Regions from separate parts of the Escherichia ruysiae genome, predicted to be linked through region 2. Evidence: predicted binding sites of a transcription regulator. Region 2 holds the regulator's gene; each other region holds the start of a gene.

Region 1 (6,222 bases), 1.5 Mb from region 2:
TGGCGTTAACCCGCGCCGCCAAACCTATTACCCACCGCACCGTGCTGGTGGGCAATGCGGCGCAAACCCTGCACCCGATTGCCGGGCAAGGATTTAATCTCGGTATGCGTGATGTCATGAGCCTTGCTGAAACTCTGACTCAGGCGCAGGAACGCGGAGAGGATATCGGTGATTACGGCATTTTGTGCCGTTACCATCAGCGTCGGCAGAGCGATCGCGAAGCGACTATTGGTGTAACAGACAGCCTTGTTCATATTTTTGCCAACCGCTGGGCGCCGCTGGTTGTTGGGCGCAACATCGGGCTGATGGCAATGGAATTATTCACTCCGGCACGTGATGTGCTGGCGCAGCGCACCCTTGGTTGGGTCGCGCGTTGAAGGCGGTTTTAAGGAATAAACAATGCAAAGTGTTGATGTAGCCATTGTTGGCGGCGGCATGGTGGGGCTGGCGGTTGCCTGCGGCTTACAGGGTAGCGGCTTACGTGTTGCCGTACTGGAACAGCGCGTACCTGAACCTCTGGCGGCGGATGCACCACCACAATTGCGCGTTTCGGCTATCAATGCCGCCAGCGAAAAATTACTTACCCGTCTTGGCGTCTGGCAGGACATTCTCTCCCGTAGAGCCAGTTGCTATCACGGCATGGAAGTGTGGGACAAAGACAGCTTTGGTCACATCTCGTTTGACGATCAGAGCATGGGCTATAGCCATCTTGGGCATATTGTTGAAAATTCAGTTATTCACTATGCGCTGTGGAACAAAGTGCAGCAGTCGTCAGATATCACCCTGCTAGCCCCCGCAGAATTACAGCAGGTCGCCTGGGGAGAGAACGAAACCTTCCTGACGCTGAAAGATGGCAGCATGTTAACGGCGCGTCTGGTAATTGGTGCGGACGGCGCTAATTCCTGGTTGCGCAACAAAGCCGATATTCCGCTGACTTTCTGGGATTATCAGCATCACGCGCTGGTGGCGACCATTCGCACGGAAGAACCGCATGGTGCGGTGGCGCGGCAGGTTTTCCACGGCGAAGGGATTCTGGCCTTTTTACCGCTTAGCGATCCGCATCTTTGCTCGATTGTCTGGTCACTGTCGCCAGAGGAAGCGCAGAGGATGCAGCAGGCAGGGGAAGACGAATTTAATCGCGCGTTAAATATCGCTTTTGATAATCGCCTGGGCTTATGCAGGGTTGAGAGCGAGCGTCAGGTGTTCCCGCTGACGGGGCGTTATGCGCGCCAGTTTGCCGCGCACCGTCTGGCGCTGGTGGGCGACGCCGCGCATACCATTCATCCGCTGGCGGGGCAGGGCGTTAATCTCGGCTTTATGGATGCCGCAGAACTGATTGCTGAACTGAAACGGTTGCATCGCCAGGGCAAAGACATCGGACAGTATATTTACCTGCGTCGCTATGAGCGTAGCCGCAAGCACAGTGCGGCGCTGATGCTGGCTGGTATGCAAGGCTTTCGCGATCTGTTTTCCGGGGGCAATCCGGCGAAAAAACTGCTGCGTGATATTGGCCTGAAACTGGCCGATACGCTTCCTGGCGTTAAACCACAACTGATCCGTCAGGCTATGGGATTAAATGATTTGCCTGAATGGCTGCGTTAAAAAATTTCTCCTCAACTGTTTATTTGATACCCATCACACTTTCTTCTCCCGGTTTTTTCGCCGGGAGATTTTGCTCATTTGAAATAAACTAATTTCACCATCAATTTCGCATTATATTTTCTAATGTTACGATTTTTTTATTGAGTGATTTTTGGCATATTTTCAGTTCTTAATATTGGTTTATCCAAATCGCATTCCTGAAAGCATCATATTTGTATAAAAATAAAATAAATTTTTGGTTTTTTATTCTGTTGAGATTTTTGTGTTTTTTAACCATAAGCTAATGTGATGATCAATTTTACCTTATGGTTAACAGTCTGTTTCGGTGGTAAGTTCAGGCAAAAGAGAACGATTGCGTTGGGGACCGGGAGTGGCTCCGATGCTGGGTTTCGTGGTGATAATTTCACCATGAAAAGTTGTCAGCCCCGCTTATTCAATGAGGACAAGATGGCACAACAGACTCCTTTGTACGAACAACACACGCTTTGCGGCGCTCGCATGGTGGATTTCCACGGCTGGATGATGCCGCTGCATTACGGTTCGCAAATCGACGAACATCATGCGGTACGTACCGATGCCGGAATGTTTGATGTGTCGCATATGACCATCGTCGATCTTCGCGGCAGCCGCACCAGGGAGTTTCTGCGTTATCTATTGGCGAACGATGTGGCGAAACTCACCAAAAGCGGTAAAGCCCTCTACTCCGGGATGTTGAATGCCTCTGGTGGTGTGATAGATGATCTCATCGTCTACTACTTTACTGAAGATTTCTTCCGCCTCGTTGTTAACTCCGCTACCCGCGAAAAAGACCTCTCCTGGATTACCCAACACGCTGAACCTTTCGGCATCGACATTACCGTTCGTGATGACCTTTCCATGATCGCCGTACAAGGGCCTAATGCTCAGGCAAAAGCTGCCACACTGTTTAATGACGCCCAGCGTCAGGCGGTGGAAGGGATGAAACCGTTCTTTGGCGTGCAGGCGGGCGATCTGTTTATTGCCACCACCGGTTACACCGGTGAAGCGGGTTATGAAATTGCGCTGCCCAATGAAAAAGCGGCCGATTTCTGGCGCGCGCTAGTGGAAGCGGGTGTTAAACCCTGTGGCCTGGGCGCGCGTGACACACTGCGTCTGGAAGCGGGTATGAATCTTTATGGTCAGGAGATGGACGAAACTATTTCTCCTTTAGCCGCCAATATGGGCTGGACTATCGCCTGGGAACCGGCAGATCGTGACTTCATCGGTCGTGAAGCTCTGGAAGTGCAGCGTGAGCATGGCACAGAAAAACTGGTTGGTCTGGTGATGACCGAAAAAGGCGTGCTGCGTAATGAACTGCCGGTACGTTTTACTGACGCGCAGGGCAACCAGCATGAAGGCATTATCACCAGCGGTACTTTCTCCCCGACGCTGGGTTACAGCATTGCGCTGGCGCGCGTGCCGGAAGGTATTGGTGAAACAGCGATTGTGCAAATTCGCAACCGTGAAATGCCGGTTAAAGTGACGAAACCTGTTTTTGTGCGTAACGGCAAAGCCGTCGCGTGATTTACTTTTTTGGAGATTGATTGATGAGCAACGTACCAGCAGAACTGAAATACAGCAAAGAACACGAATGGCTGCGTAAAGAAGCCGACGGCACTTACACCGTTGGCATCACCGAACACGCTCAGGAGCTGTTAGGCGATATGGTGTTTGTTGACCTGCCGGAAGTGGGCGCAACGGTTAGCGCGGGCGATGACTGCGCGGTTGCCGAATCAGTAAAAGCGGCGTCAGACATTTATGCGCCAGTAAGCGGTGAAATCGTGGCGGTAAACGACGCACTGAGCGATTCCCCGGAACTGGTGAACAGCGAACCGTATGCAGGCGGTTGGATCTTTAAAATCAAAGCCAGCGATGAAAGCGAACTGGATTCACTGCTGGATGCGACCGCATACGAAGCATTGTTAGAAGACGAGTAACGGCTTTATTCCTCTTCTGCGGGAGAGGATCAGGGTGAGGAAATTTACGCCTCACCCTCACTCTCTTCGCAAGGAGAGAGGTTCACAATTCACTGCACGTTTCAGGAACCATCGCTCATGACACAGACGTTAAGCCAGCTTGAAAACAGCGGCGCTTTTATTGAACGCCATATCGGACCGGACGCCGCGCAACAGCAAGAAATGCTGAATGCCGTTGGTGCACAATCGTTAAACGCGCTGACCGGCCAGATTGTGCCGAAAGATATTCAGCTTGCGACTCCGCCGCAGGTTGGCGCACCGGCGACCGAATACGCCGCACTGGCAGAACTCAAGGCTATTGCCAGTCGCAATAAACGCTTCACGTCTTACATCGGCATGGGTTACACCGCCGTGCAGTTACCGCCGGTTATCCTGCGTAACATGCTGGAAAATCCGGGCTGGTATACCGCGTATACCCCGTATCAACCTGAAGTTTCTCAGGGGCGCCTTGAAGCACTACTCAACTTCCAGCAGGTAACGCTGGATCTGACCGGGCTGGATATGGCTTCGGCGTCTCTGCTGGACGAAGCTACCGCTGCCGCCGAAGCAATGGCGATGGCTAAACGCGTCAGCAAACTGAAAAATGCCAATCGCTTCTTCGTTGCTTCTGACGTTCATCCGCAAACGCTGGATGTGGTTCGCACCCGTGCAGCAACCTTTGGTTTTGAAATCATTGTCGATGACGCGCAAAAAGTGCTCGATCATCAGGAAGTCTTCGGCGTGCTGTTACAGCAGGTCGGTACTACTGGTGAAATTCACGACTACACTGCGCTCATCAGCGAACTGAAATCACGCAAAATTGTGGTCAGCGTTGCCGCCGATATTATGGCGCTGGTGCTGTTAACCGCGCCGGGTAAACAGGGCGCGGATATTGTCTTTGGTTCGGCGCAACGCTTTGGCGTACCGATGGGCTACGGTGGCCCACACGCAGCATTCTTTGCGGCGAAAGATGAATACAAACGCTCCATGCCGGGGCGCATTATCGGCGTATCGAAAGATGCGGCTGGTAATACTGCGCTACGCATGGCAATGCAGACTCGCGAACAACATATTCGTCGCGAGAAAGCGAACTCCAACATTTGTACTTCCCAGGTTCTGCTGGCAAACATCGCCAGTCTGTATGCCGTTTATCACGGTCCGGTTGGTCTGAAACGTATCGCTAACCGTATTCATCGTCTGACCGATATTCTGGCTGCGGGGCTGCAACAAAAAGGTCTGAAGCTGCGCCATGTGCACTATTTCGACACCCTTTGTGTGGAAGTGGCAGACAAAGCGGGTGTACTGACGCGTGCCGAAGCGGCTGAAATCAACCTGCGTAGCGATATCCTGAACGCGGTTGGGATCACCCTTGATGAAACCACCACGCGTGAAAACGTGATGCAGCTTTTCAGCGTGCTGCTGGGCGATAACCACGGACTGGACATCGACACGCTGGACAAAGACGTGGCTCACGACAGCCGCTCTATTCAGCCTGCGATGCTGCGCGACGACGAAATCCTCACCCATCCGGTGTTTAATCGCTACCACAGCGAAACCGAAATGATGCGCTATATGCACTCGCTGGAGCGTAAAGATCTGGCGCTGAATCAGGCGATGATCCCGCTGGGTTCCTGCACCATGAAACTGAACGCCGCCGCTGAGATGATCCCGATCACCTGGCCGGAATTTGCTGAACTGCACCCGTTCTGCCCGCCAGAACAGGCCGAAGGTTATCAGCAGATGATCGCACAACTGGCTGAGTGGCTGGTGAAACTGACCGACTACGACGCCGTCTGTATGCAGCCGAACTCTGGCGCACAGGGCGAATATGCGGGTCTGCTGGCGATTCGTCATTATCACGAAAGCCGCAACGAAGGGTATCGCGATATCTGCCTGATCCCGGCATCTGCCCACGGCACTAACCCCGCTTCCGCGCATATGGCGGGGATGCAAGTGGTGGTTGTGGCGTGTGATAAAAACGGCAATATCGATTTGGCTGACCTGCGCGCGAAAGCGGAACAGGCGGGCGATAATCTCTCCTGCATCATGGTGACCTATCCTTCCACTCACGGTGTGTATGAAGAAACGATCCGTGAAGTGTGTGAAGTTGTACACCAGTTCGGCGGTCAGGTTTACCTTGATGGCGCGAACATGAACGCCCAGGTTGGCATCACCTCGCCGGGGTTTATTGGCGCGGACGTTTCGCACCTCAACCTGCATAAAACCTTCTGCATTCCGCACGGCGGTGGCGGCCCAGGTATGGGACCGATCGGCGTGAAAGCGCATCTGGCGCCGTTTGTACCGGGTCATAGCGTGGTGCAAATCGAAGGCATGTTAACCCGTCAGGGCGCGGTTTCTGCGGCACCGTTCGGTAGCGCATCCATTCTGCCAATCAGCTGGATGTACATTCGCATGATGGGCGCAGAAGGGCTGAAAAAAGCAAGCCAGGTGGCAATCCTCAACGCTAACTATATTGCCAGCCGCCTGCAGGATGCTTTCCCGGTGCTGTATACCGGTCGCGACGGTCGCGTGGCGCACGAATGTATTCTCGATATTCGTCCGCTGAAAGAAGAAACCGGCATCAGCGAACTGGATATTGCCAAGCGCCTGATCGACTACGGTTTCCACGCGCCGACGATGTCGTTCC
Region 2 (6,222 bases):
CACGCTCTGTGCTTTACTTTTTACCACCCTGCCTTTAACGCCTATGGCACATGCTTCAAAGCAAGCCAGGGAGAGTTCTGCTACCACTCACATCACCAAAAAAGCAGATAAAAAGAAAAGCACGGCAACCACCAAAAAGACCAATAAAGCCAGCCAGAAAACAGCGAAAAAAGCCGCCAGTAAAAGTACTACTAAAAATAAAACTGCTTCTTCCGTTAAAAAATCCTCCATTACAGCTTCTAAAAACGCCAAAACTCGCAGCAAACAAGCCGTCAATAAAACGGCGTCAGTCAGCTTTACGGAAAAATGCACCAAACGTAAAGGCTATAAGTCACGTTGTGTGAAAGTCAAGAATGCCACACAGGGAACCATCGCCGACGCGCATAAAGCAAAAGTACAGAAAGCCACAAAAGTGGCTATGAATAAGCTGATGCAGCAAATTGGCAAACCATATCGCTGGGGCGGCAGCTCACCGCGTACCGGTTTTGATTGCAGCGGACTGGTTTATTACGCGTATAAAGATCTGGTGAAGATCCGTATTCCACGCACGGCTAACGAAATGTATCACCTGCGTGACGCCGCGCCGATCGATCGCAGCGAACTGAAAAACGGCGACCTTGTCTTCTTCCGCACTCAGGGGCGCGGAACCGCCGATCACGTTGGCGTGTATGTCGGCAACGGCAAATTTATTCAGTCACCACGCAGTGGTCAGGAAATTAAAATCACTTCGTTAAGTGAAGATTACTGGCAACGCCACTATGTTGGCGCTCGTCGGGTGATGACCCCAAAAACACTTCGCTAAAACTTTACCCTGTTGTTACGGCAACAGGGTAAGTTCATCTTTTGTATCACCTTTTAATTTGCTACCCTATCCATACGCACAATAAGGCTATTGTACGTATGCCAATTAATAATAAAGGAGAGTAGCAATGTCATTTGAATTACCTGCACTACCATATGCTAAAGATGCTCTGGCACCGCACATTTCTGCGGAAACTATCGAGTATCACTACGGCAAACATCATCAGACTTATGTCACTAACCTGAACAACCTGATCAAAGGTACTGCGTTTGAAGGTAAATCACTGGAAGAGATTATTCGCAGCTCTGAAGGTGGTGTATTCAATAACGCCGCTCAGGTCTGGAACCACACTTTCTACTGGAACTGCCTGGCGCCAAACGCGGGTGGCGAACCGACGGGTGAACTGGCTGAAGCTATCGCCGCTTCTTTTGGCAGCTTTGCCGATTTCAAAGCTCAGTTTACTGATGCTGCGATCAAAAACTTTGGTTCTGGCTGGACCTGGCTGGTGAAAAACAGCGATGGCAAACTGGCTATCGTTTCCACTTCTAACGCAGGTACTCCGCTGACCACCGATGCGACTCCACTGCTGACCGTTGATGTCTGGGAACACGCTTATTACATCGACTATCGCAATGCACGTCCGGGTTATCTGGAGCACTTCTGGGCGCTGGTAAACTGGGAATTCGTAGCAAAAAATCTCGCCGCATAATCACTGATGGCAAATGCAGCATTGCCTGATGCGCTACGCTTATCAGGCCTACGCGGATGAGGCATTAACACCACATCCGGCAAGATAAATCGCACTTTGCCTGCAAACTGTAACGCAGAAGGTTATCCTTCTGCGTTTTTGTTTATTAGCTGTTGGCAACGCAAACTGCTTCAGGTTGTTTTCTGGCTGACATAAATACCAGCAACAATGCCAGCCCCGCGACAATCGCCCCCATCACCGGCACAAAACTGTATCCCAGACCACCGGAAATCACTGCACCACCGGCTGCGGCACCCAGCGCATTTCCAAGGTTAAAGGCACCAATATTTACTGATGAAGACAAACCCGGCGCTTCGCTGGCAACGCGCATTACACGCATCTGCAACGGTGGTACAACCGCAAAGGTTGCAGCGCCCCACACCACCATGCTAATAGCCGCGCCAAACTCATTTCGCGCCAGGAACGGGATCGCGAGCATAATCACCATCAGCAGCAGCAAAAAGCCTTTCAACGTGCCGTTAACTGAACGATCTGCAAGTTTGCCGCCGAGAAAGTTACCGATAGAGAATCCGACACCAATCAGCACCAGCATTGCAGTGACGAACACCGGCGTTGCGTGAGTGATACTTTGCAGTACCGGAGAAATATAGGTGTAGAGGGTGAACATTGCGCCAGCGCCCAGCACCGTCGTCAGCAATGCAGACAGCACCTGTGGACGCAACAGTACCGCCAGCTCTTTTTTCACGTCAGGCCGCGCCCCTGCGCCACCTTTAGGTAAAGAGAAGAACAGGCTCACCATTGAAATCACACCCAGCCCCGCCGTTGCCAGAAATGACATACGCCAGCCAATAGTTTCCCCAAGCCAGGTTGCCGCCGGAACGCCACCGATATTCGCCAGTGTTAAGCCCATAAACATAGTTGCAACTGCGCTGGCCTGTTTATGTTTTGGCACCACGCTTGCTGCCACGACAGACCCCAGACCAAAAAACGCCCCGTGATTCAGGCTGGTTAAAATGCGTGAAAGCATCAGCGTCATATAGTCCGGTGCGATGGCAGAAAGTACGTTACCGAGCGTGAAAATCGCCATCAGGAAAATCAGCGCACTACGGCGGGCACGATGAGAAAGCAGAAGCGTCATCAATGGCGCGCCAACCATCACGCCAACCGCATAGGCGCTGATTAACATTCCGGCAGCGGGAATCGAGACATCCACACCACGCGCAATAACGGGCAACAAGCCCATTGGCGAGAATTCCGTTGTCCCGATACCAAATGCGCCAATTGCCAGCGCCAGCAACGGATAGTTAATTTTCATGCCTAATCTCCACCTCTTCGCGTCATCACGCGATGTTCATCAAAGTGGCGAAAGCATGACATCAATCACAAAAGAATGAAAATAACAAAAAGAGAAAACACTTTTGCCATTTTGCTAACAAAGAGGAAGGAGATGTGAGGGAGAACGCGCTCCCTCGAGGGGAAATCAGTGTAGCGCGGCAGTCAAACCCACGGCCACGATCAAACCAAGAACGATAATGGTTGTTACCAGTGAAAATTTAAGGTCGGTGCTCATCAAGTTTTCTCCTTTTTATTACCCCACAAAAAGTGATATTACGCATTTTTACATACTGTGATGAAAAAATCTCCCGTCATTTATAATGATAAGTGTTTTTACTACTTCCCCTTTTCATCAAGATCGGCCAAAATTCCACGCTTACATTATTTGCGTACTGGCCATTGACCCCTTCCTGACGCTCTGTGTCATTTTCCCGGCGTACCGCAACACTTTTGTTGTGCGTAAGGTGTGTAAAGGCAAACGTTTACCTTGCGATTTTGCAGGAGCTGAAGTTAGGGTCTGGAGTGAAATGGAATGGCAACAATAAAAGATGTAGCGAAACGAGCAAACGTTTCCACTACAACTGTGTCACACGTAATCAACAAAACACGTTTCGTCGCTGAAGAAACGCGCAATGCTGTGTGGGCAGCGATCAAAGAATTACACTACTCCCCTAGCGCGGTGGCGCGTAGCCTGAAGGTTAACCACACCAAGTCTATCGGTTTGCTGGCGACCAGCAGCGAAGCGGCCTATTTCGCCGAAATCATTGAAGCGGTAGAAAAAAATTGCTTCCAGAAAGGCTACACGCTGATTCTGGGCAATGCGTGGAACAATCTTGAGAAACAGCGGGCTTATCTGTCGATGATGGCGCAAAAACGCGTCGATGGCCTGCTGGTGATGTGTTCGGAGTATCCGGAACCGTTGCTGGCGATGCTGGAAGAGTATCGCCATATCCCGATGGTGGTGATGGACTGGGGTGAAGCAAAAGCAGACTTTACCGATGCGGTTATCGATAACGCTTTTGAAGGCGGTTACATGGCCGGGCGCTATCTGATTGAACGCGGTCACCGCGAAATTGGCGTTATTCCTGGTCCTCTGGAGCGTAACACCGGTGCAGGTCGTTTGGCGGGCTTTATGAAAGCGATGGAAGAAGCCATGATCAAAGTGCCGGAAAACTGGATTGTGCAAGGTGACTTTGAGCCTGAATCAGGTTATCGCGCCATGCAGCAAATCCTGTCGCAACCACACAGACCTACCGCTGTCTTCTGTGGCGGCGATATTATGGCAATGGGCGCACTCTGTGCCGCTGATGAAATGGGGCTGCGCGTCCCGCAGGATGTTTCGCTGATCGGTTATGATAACGTGCGCAACGCTCGCTACTTTACCCCGGCACTGACCACTATCCATCAGCCAAAAGATTCGCTGGGTGAAACGGCGTTCAATATGCTGTTGGATCGTATCGTCAACAAACGCGAAGAACCGCAGTCAATTGAAGTTCATCCACGGTTGATTGAACGTCGCTCCGTGGCTGATGGCCCGTTCCGCGACTATCGTCGTTAATCACCCGTTGCGGGAGTCTCTTCCGGCTCCCGCAGCCACTCCTTATTCAGCGTCTCACTATCGCCGAGATACTCAAGCAACCAGGTTAAAGCAGGCGACATATCATTCTGCTGCCAGGTCAGACAACATGCTGAATCAGGGAATGGATTTTCCAGTTCTAGTGCTACCCACTTCCCCTCATTAAGCCACGGTTTGGCGAAATGTGTCGGCACCATACCGATGCATAACCCAGCCGAAATACACGTTGCCGATGATTCCCAGTCCGGTACAACAAGGCGCTTTTGGTTATCCAGCAGCCAGGTAATACGTTTTGGTAGCGTCCGCGAGGTGTCTTCGCGCACCAGCGATGGCCAGTTGCGCAACGTATCATCGCTGAATGGCCCATTCATTGACGCAAGCGGATGATGACGGGCAACAACACAACTCCAGCTCAACATCCCCATATCACGGAAGGCGTAACGACCGCCCACCGGAATCGCTCGTGTCGCGCCAATCGCCAGTTCCACGCGCCCGTCGGAAAGCGCATCCCAGACACCGTTAAATACTTCCTGAAATACCAGAAGTTCAACGTCATCAAAATGGCGATAGAAATCAACGATCATCTGCCGTGTACGTTCTGGCCTGACGATATTATCCACCGCAATGGCTAACTGACCGCGCCAGCCGTTCGCAATCTGCTGACATTGCTGGCGAGTGATCTGCATTTTTTTGACAACAGAGCGCCCTTCTTTGAGAAACCACGCCCCGGCAGCGGTCAGTTCCACATCACGATGACGCCGTTCAAAAAGCGGCACCGCCAGCCACTCTTCCAGCTGACGCACGGTATAGCTGACCGCTGAAGGAACGCGATGTAACTCCTGAGCCGCAGCACTAAAACTGCCATTACGCGCTACCGCATCAACCACTTCGAGAGAATACTCAGACCACATAGTTTGCCTGCAAAATTTTTGAAACCAGTCATCAAATATTACCGTTTCACAACAGGAATTTCACTCCCTACACTTTGCGACGGTGTTTAACTGAGAAATTTAGAGAATATACATGCAACCTGGGAAAAGATTTTTAGTCTGGCTGGCGGGTTTGAGCGTACTCGGTTTTCTGGCAACCGATATGTATCTGCCCGCTTTCGCCGCCATTCAGGCCGATTTGCAAACGCCTGCGTCTGCTGTCAGTGCCAGCCTTAGTCTGTTCCTTGCCGGTTTTGCCGCAGCCCAACTTCTGTGGGGGCCGCTCTCCGACCGTTATGGTCGTAAACCGGTGTTATTAATCGGCCTGACAATTTTTGCATTAGGTAGTCTGGGGATGTTATGGGTGGATAACGCCATCACTCTGCTGGTATTACGGTTTGTGCAAGCGGTTGGTGTCTGTGCCGCCGCAGTTATCTGGCAGGCGTTGGTGACGGATTACTATCCTTCACAAAAAGTGAATCGTATTTTCGCCACGATCATGCCATTGGTGGGACTCTCTCCTGCCCTTGCTCCTCTTTTAGGTAGCTGGCTGCTGGTTCATTTTTCCTGGCAGGCGATTTTCGCCACCTTGTTTGCCATTACCGTAGTACTTATTCTGCCCATTTTCTGGCTTAAACCCACGACTAAAGCACGTAACGATAGTCAGGATGGACTGACCTTTACCGATCTGCTGCGTTCAAAAACCTATCGCGGCAACGTGCTGATTTATGCGGCCTGTTCAGCCAGTTTCTTTGCCTGGCTGACCGGTTCACCGTTCATCCTTAGCGAGATGGGCTACAGCCCGGCAGTCATTGGTTTAAGTTATGTACCACAAACCATCGCGTTTCTGATTGGTGGTTATGGCTGTCGC
Region 3 (6,222 bases), 1.0 Mb from region 2:
AAACGCTGCAACCGTTACTGGCGGCAGAACCCGGCAACGCGTGGTATCTCGATCTGGCTACCGATATCGATCTTGGGCAAAACAAAGCCAATGACGCGATCAATCGCCTGAAAAATGCCCGTGATTTGCGCACCAATCCTGTGTTGCAGCTCAACCTGGCGAACGCTTATCTGCAAGGGGGGCAACCACAGGAAGCCGCCAATATTCTGAACCGCTACACCTTTAACAATAAAGATGACAGCAATGGCTGGGATTTACTGGCACAGGCGGAGGCCGCGCTAAATAATCGCGATCAGGAACTGGCAGCGCGAGCAGAAGGTTATGCGCTCGCCGGGCGACTCGATCAGGCAATTTCCTTGTTGAGTAGCGCCAGTTCGCAGGTGAAATTAGGCAGCCTGCAACAAGCGCGTTACGATGCGCGCATCGACCAGTTGCGCCAGTTACAGGAACGCTTTAAGCCTTATACCAAGATGTAATTTGCATTAAAGGAAGAACAATGACCAAACAGGTAAAAATCTACCATAACCCACGCTGTTCAAAGAGCCGGGAAACGCTGACCCTGCTGAAAGAAAACGGCGTGGAGCCAGAAGTGGTGCTCTATCTTGAGACTCCCGCCGATGCGGCAACGCTGCGCGATTTGCTGAAAATGCTGGGGATGAATAGCGCCCGTGAATTGATGCGCCAGAAAGAAGATCTTTATAAAGAGCTGAACCTGGCTGACAGTTCGCTTAGCGAAGAGGCGCTGATTCAGGCGATGGTGGATAATCCGAAGCTGATGGAGCGCCCGATTGTGGTCGCCAATGGCAAAGCGCGGATTGGACGTCCACCGGAGCAAGTGCTGGAAATCGTGGATTAAGATGTGCCCCATCGCTAGTTAAGGCACATTGCCGGATGCGACGCTTGCCGCGTCTTGTCCGGCCCAGGAATACTATGGATTAACTTCGCGTAGGTCGGATAAGGCGCTCGCGCCGCATCCGACAATAAACACCTTATCTACAACTTCAGAATTTCTTTCACAAACGGAATGGTCAGCTTACGCTGTGCGGTAATCGACGCATGATCCAGCTGATCCAGCGTCATAAATAGCGTGCGCATCTCTCTGTCGAGCCGCTTCAGCAAGAAGCGTCCCACATCTTCCGGTAGTTCAAAACCACGCAAACGCGCGCGTAACTGTAGCGCCTGCAACTTATCTTCATCAGAAAGTGGCTGCAATTTGTAGATCTGCCCCCAGTCAAGACGCGACGCGAGATCCGGTAATCCCAGATTCAACTGACGCGGTGGGCGATCGCCGGTGATCAACAACCGTGTTTTGCCCGACTCCAGAATCCGATTGTAGAGATCGAAAATCGCCATCTCCCACAACTCATCGCCGGCAATACACTCGATATTGTCGATGCAAACCAGCGACAAATGCTCCATACCGTCGAGCACTTCAGGTACAAACCAGGTGCGTTTATCCAGCGGGACATAGCCCACCGCATCACCACGCTGCGACAATTCCGCGCAAGCCGCGTGCAGCAGATGGCTGCGCCCCGCGCCTTCGCGTGCCCAGAGATAGATGTAACCGCTATGTTCCTGACGCAGCACGTTTTGCAGCGCGGCCAGTAGAGAGGAGTTATCCCCCGGCCAGAAACTTGCAAAGGTTTCGTCGTCAGGAAGATAAAGTGGCAAAGAGAGCTGTGCCGGTGTGTTCAGAGATACCTCAACCAGGATTTCACAAAATCGCGAGAAGTTTACCACAGAATCCCATGATGTTTGAACCGGGCAGCAGCACTGCCCGGTCGGTACATTATTTGTCTGTTATATCTGCGTCTTCTGCGTCCAGCACCACTTCTTCAGGGCGCAGCACGCTAATCAGTTTGAAGATCAGGCTTAAGCCGATACCGACGATAGTCGCCAGCGCCATGCCTTTCAGCTCCGCCGCGCCGATGTTTACCTTGGCACCACTGACGCCGATGATCAAAATCACGGAAGTCAGGATCAGGTTCTGTGCTTTGTTGTAATCCACTTTCGATTCGATCAAAACACGAATACCGGAAGCACCGATGACACCATAAAGCAGCAGCGAAACGCCGCCCATCACCGGCAATGGAATCATCTGGATAGCAGCCGCCAGTTTACCGACGCAGGAAAGCAGGATAGCAAAAATCGCCGCCCCGCCGATAACCCAGGTACTGTAAACACGGGTGATCGCCATCACGCCAATGTTTTCCCCGTAGGTGGTGTTTGGCGTGGAGCCAAAGAAGCCGGAGATCACAGTCGACAGGCCGTTAGCGAACATCGAACGGTGCAGACCCGGATCGCGCAGCAGATCTTTTTTGACGATATTAGCCGTTACTACCAGGTGACCTACGTGTTCGGCAATAACCACTAATGCCGCTGGCAGAATAGTCAGAATAGCGAACCACTCGAAGCGCGGCGTATAGAGGGTTGGCAGCGCAAACCAGTGAGCATTAATAATCGGCGTGGTATCGACAATTCCCATGGCGAAGGAGAGCGCGTAACCCACCAGCACGCCAATTAAAATCGGGATAATTGCCAGGAAACCACGGAACAGCACGGAACCTAAAACCGTGACCGCCAGGGTGGTAATAGAGATGATGATGGTTTTGGAGTCTGGCGTTTGCCCTTCAGCCGGGAGTAAACCCGCCATACCGGCAGCTACGCCCGCCAGCTCCAGACCGATAACGGCAACGATTGCGCCCATTGCCGCAGGTGGAAACAGCACGTCCAGCCAGCCGGTTCCCGCTTTCTTCACGATGAAAGAGACCAGGCAGAACAGCACGCCGCACATAATAAAGCCGCCCAGCGCGACTTCATATCCCAATGGCAACAGTAACAATACCGGTGAAATAAAGGCAAAGCTGGAACCAAGATAAGCCGGGATTTTCCCTTTACAGATAAAGAGATACAGCAGCGTCCCGATACCGTTAAATAACAGTACAGTCGCCGGGTTAATATGAAATAAGACGGGCACCAGGACGGTTGCACCAAACATGGCGAACAAATGTTGCAAACTAAGCGGGATTGTCTGTAAAAGTGGCGGTCTTTCACTCACCCCGATAGCACGGCGCGTCATAGTATATTCCTCTGTATTATGTGTTATAGGCGCTTTACTCAAAAAAAAGCCGACTCTTAAAGTCGGCTTTAATTATTTTTATTCTTTATTTTGTACCAAAGATTTTGTCACCGGCATCGCCAAGACCCGGAATAATGTATCCGTGCTCGTTCAATCCCTGGTCAATCGATGCAGTATATAGCTCGACGTCCGGGTGCGCTTTTTCCAGCGCAGCGATACCTTCTGGTGCAGCGACCAGCACCAGAACTTTGATGCTGCTGCAGCCCGCTTTTTTCAACAGGTCGATAGTCGCGATAACGGAACCACCGGTTGCCAGCATTGGGTCAACGATCAGCGCCATACGCTCATCGATGTTAGAAACCAGTTTCTGGAAGTACGGTACTGGTTCCAGCGTTTCTTCATTACGGTACATACCGACTACGCTGATGCGCGCGCTCGGAACGTTTTCCAGCACGCCATCCATCATCCCCAGACCAGCGCGCAGAATCGGCACCACGGTAATTTTCTTACCTTTAATCTGGTCGATTTCCACCGGGCCGTTCCAGCCTTCGATGGTTACTTTTTCAGTTTCGAGGTCAGCGGTCGCTTCGTAAGTCAGCAGGCTACCCACTTCGGAAGCGAGTTCGCGAAAGCGCTTGGTGCTGATATCTTGCTCACGCATCAGTCCCAGCTTGTGTTTGACGAGTGGGTGTTTGACTTCCACGATCTTCATACTCTTTCTCCTTTGAGGGCAGCCACAAAAAAAATCGACGGATTATACCGCCTTTCTTCAAGGCGGCAATATTATTTTCGTTGACTTCAGTCAAGATCATAAAGATTTTAGATAAAGTTATTTTATAATCAAATAGTTAATAGTGGTAATTATCCTGGCAAAAAATCATTCATCCTCTCTATGTACACATTTTTTTGTCACTCTCTCGGTAAAAAGAGGTTAAAAAAGGTTATGTAAAGCAGTCTCGCAAACGTTTGCTTTCCCTGTTAGAATTGCGCCGAATTTTATTTTTCTACCGCAAGTAACGCGTGGGGACCCAAGCAGTGACCGATAAAACCTCTCTTAGCTACAAAGATGCCGGTGTTGATATAGACGCAGGTAATGCTCTGGTTGGAAGAATCAAAGGCGTAGTGAAGAAAACGCGTCGCCCGGAAGTGATGGGCGGTCTGGGCGGCTTCGGTGCGCTGTGTGCGTTGCCGCAAAAATATCGTGAACCCGTGCTGGTTTCCGGCACTGACGGTGTAGGCACCAAGCTGCGCCTGGCAATGGACTTAAAACGTCACGACACCATTGGTATCGATCTGGTCGCCATGTGCGTTAATGACCTGGTGGTGCAAGGCGCTGAGCCGCTGTTTTTCCTCGACTATTACGCAACCGGAAAATTAGATGTCGATACTGCTTCATCAGTGATCAGCGGCATCGCCGAAGGTTGTCTGCAATCCGGGTGTTCGCTGGTAGGTGGCGAAACGGCGGAAATGCCGGGGATGTATCACGGTGAAGATTATGACGTTGCGGGTTTCTGCGTTGGCGTGGTAGAAAAATCAGAAATCATCGACGGTTCTAAAGTCAGCGACGGTGATGTGCTGATTGCGCTTGGCTCCAGCGGCCCGCATTCGAACGGCTATTCGCTGGTGCGCAAAATTCTCGAAGTCAGCGGTTGTGATCCACAAACTACCGAACTTGATGGTAAGCCATTAGCCGATCATCTGTTGGCACCGACCCGCATTTACGTGAAGTCAGTGCTGGAGTTGATCGAAAAGGTCGACGTGCACGCTATTGCGCACCTGACCGGTGGCGGCTTCTGGGAAAATATTCCGCGCGTATTGCCGGAAAACACTCAGGCAGTCATTGATGAATCCTCCTGGCAGTGGCCGGAAGTGTTCAACTGGCTGCAAACGGCGGGTAATGTCGAGCGCCATGAAATGTATCGCACCTTCAACTGCGGCGTCGGGATGATTATCGCCCTGCCTGCTCCGGAAGTGGACAAAGCTCTCACTCTGCTTAATGCCAACGGTGAAAACGCGTGGAAAATCGGTATCATCAAAGCCTCTGATTCCGAACAACGCGTGGTTATCGAATAATGAATATTGTGGTGCTTATTTCCGGCAACGGAAGTAACTTGCAGGCAATTATAGACGCCTGCAAAACCAACAAAATTAAAGGCACCCTACGGGCAGTTTTCAGTAATAAGGCCGACGCGTTCGGCCTTGAACGCGCCCGCAAAGCCGGTATTGCAACGCATACGCTCATCGCCAGCGCGTTTGACAGTCGTGAAGCCTATGACCGGGAGTTGATTCACGAGATCGATATGTACGCTCCCGACGTGGTTGTACTGGCCGGTTTTATGCGCATTCTCAGCCCGGCGTTTGTCTCCCACTATGCTGGTCGTTTGCTGAACATTCACCCTTCCCTGCTGCCAAAATATCCCGGTTTGCACACCCATCGTCAGGCGCTGGAAAATGGCGACGAGGAACACGGTACATCGGTGCATTTCGTTACCGATGAACTGGACGGTGGGCCGGTTATTTTACAGGCAAAAGTCCCTGTATTTGCCGGTGATACAGAAGATGAAATCACCGCCCGCGTACAAACCCAGGAGCACGCTATTTATCCGCTGGTGATTAGCTGGTTTGCCGATGGTCGTCTGAAGATGCACGAAAACGCCGCGTGGCTGGATGGTCAGCGTCTGCCGCCGCAGGGCTACGCTGCCGACGAGTAACGCCGCCGTAGTTAAAGCGCCAGCCCTGCGTTGGCGTTTTTCAATTCACCTGTAAATCGCAGGCTCCAGCAGTTTTTTTCTCCCTTTTCTGGCATAGTTGGACATCTGCCAATATTGCTCGCCATAATATCCAGGCAGTGTCCCGTGAATAAAACGGAGTAAAAGTGGTAATGGGTCAGGAAAAGCTATACATCGAAAAAGAGCTCAGTTGGTTATCGTTCAATGAACGCGTGCTTCAGGAAGCGGCGGACAAATCTAACCCGCTGATTGAAAGGATGCGTTTCCTGGGGATCTATTCCAATAACCTTGATGAGTTCTATAAAGTCCGCTTCGCTGAACTGAAGCGACGCATCATTATTAGCGAAGAACAAGGTTCTAATTCTCATTCCCGCCATTTGCTGGGCAAAATTCAATCCCGCGTGCTGAAAGCCG

Evidence for each region. The regulator PurR, encoded in region 2, represses purine synthesis genes. The targets are predictions, from matches to a motif close to CANGCAAACGTTTGCNTG.
Region 1: the regulator PurR is predicted to act here: its motif matches at 1,944-1,961, upstream of gcvT (glycine cleavage system aminomethyltransferase GcvT).
Region 3: the regulator PurR is predicted to act here: its motif matches at 4,035-4,052, upstream of purM (phosphoribosylformylglycinamidine cyclo-ligase).

What each region holds. Positions count from the first base shown of each region.
Region 1 covers NZ_JAVIWS010000001.1:1,695,612-1,701,833, reverse strand. The annotation lists gene ubiH (2-octaprenyl-6-methoxyphenyl hydroxylase) at 1-377, shown strand, start outside; gene ubiI (FAD-dependent 2-octaprenylphenol hydroxylase) at 400-1,602, shown strand; partial or broken gene RGV86_RS22445 (hypothetical protein) at 1,677-1,736, opposite strand; gene gcvT (glycine cleavage system aminomethyltransferase GcvT) at 2,050-3,144, shown strand; gene gcvH (glycine cleavage system protein GcvH) at 3,168-3,557, shown strand; gene gcvP (aminomethyl-transferring glycine dehydrogenase) at 3,675-6,222, shown strand, end outside.
Region 2 covers NZ_JAVIWS010000001.1:243,888-250,109, reverse strand. The annotation lists gene mepH (peptidoglycan DD-endopeptidase MepH) at 1-802, shown strand, start outside; gene sodB (superoxide dismutase [Fe]) at 930-1,511, shown strand; gene RGV86_RS01345 (MFS transporter) at 1,657-2,826, opposite strand; gene cydH (cytochrome bd-I accessory subunit CydH) at 2,992-3,081, opposite strand; gene purR (HTH-type transcriptional repressor PurR) at 3,379-4,404, shown strand; gene punR (DNA-binding transcriptional activator PunR) at 4,401-5,333, opposite strand; gene punC (purine nucleoside transporter PunC) at 5,446-6,222, shown strand, end outside.
Region 3 covers NZ_JAVIWS010000001.1:1,291,828-1,298,049, forward strand. The annotation lists gene bepA (beta-barrel assembly-enhancing protease) at 1-476, shown strand, start outside; gene arsC (arsenate reductase (glutaredoxin)) at 497-856, shown strand; gene RGV86_RS06535 (DnaA inactivator Hda) at 994-1,695, opposite strand; gene uraA (uracil permease) at 1,790-3,079, opposite strand; gene upp (uracil phosphoribosyltransferase) at 3,165-3,791, opposite strand; gene purM (phosphoribosylformylglycinamidine cyclo-ligase) at 4,115-5,152, shown strand; gene purN (phosphoribosylglycinamide formyltransferase) at 5,152-5,790, shown strand; gene ppk1 (polyphosphate kinase 1) at 5,961-6,222, shown strand, end outside.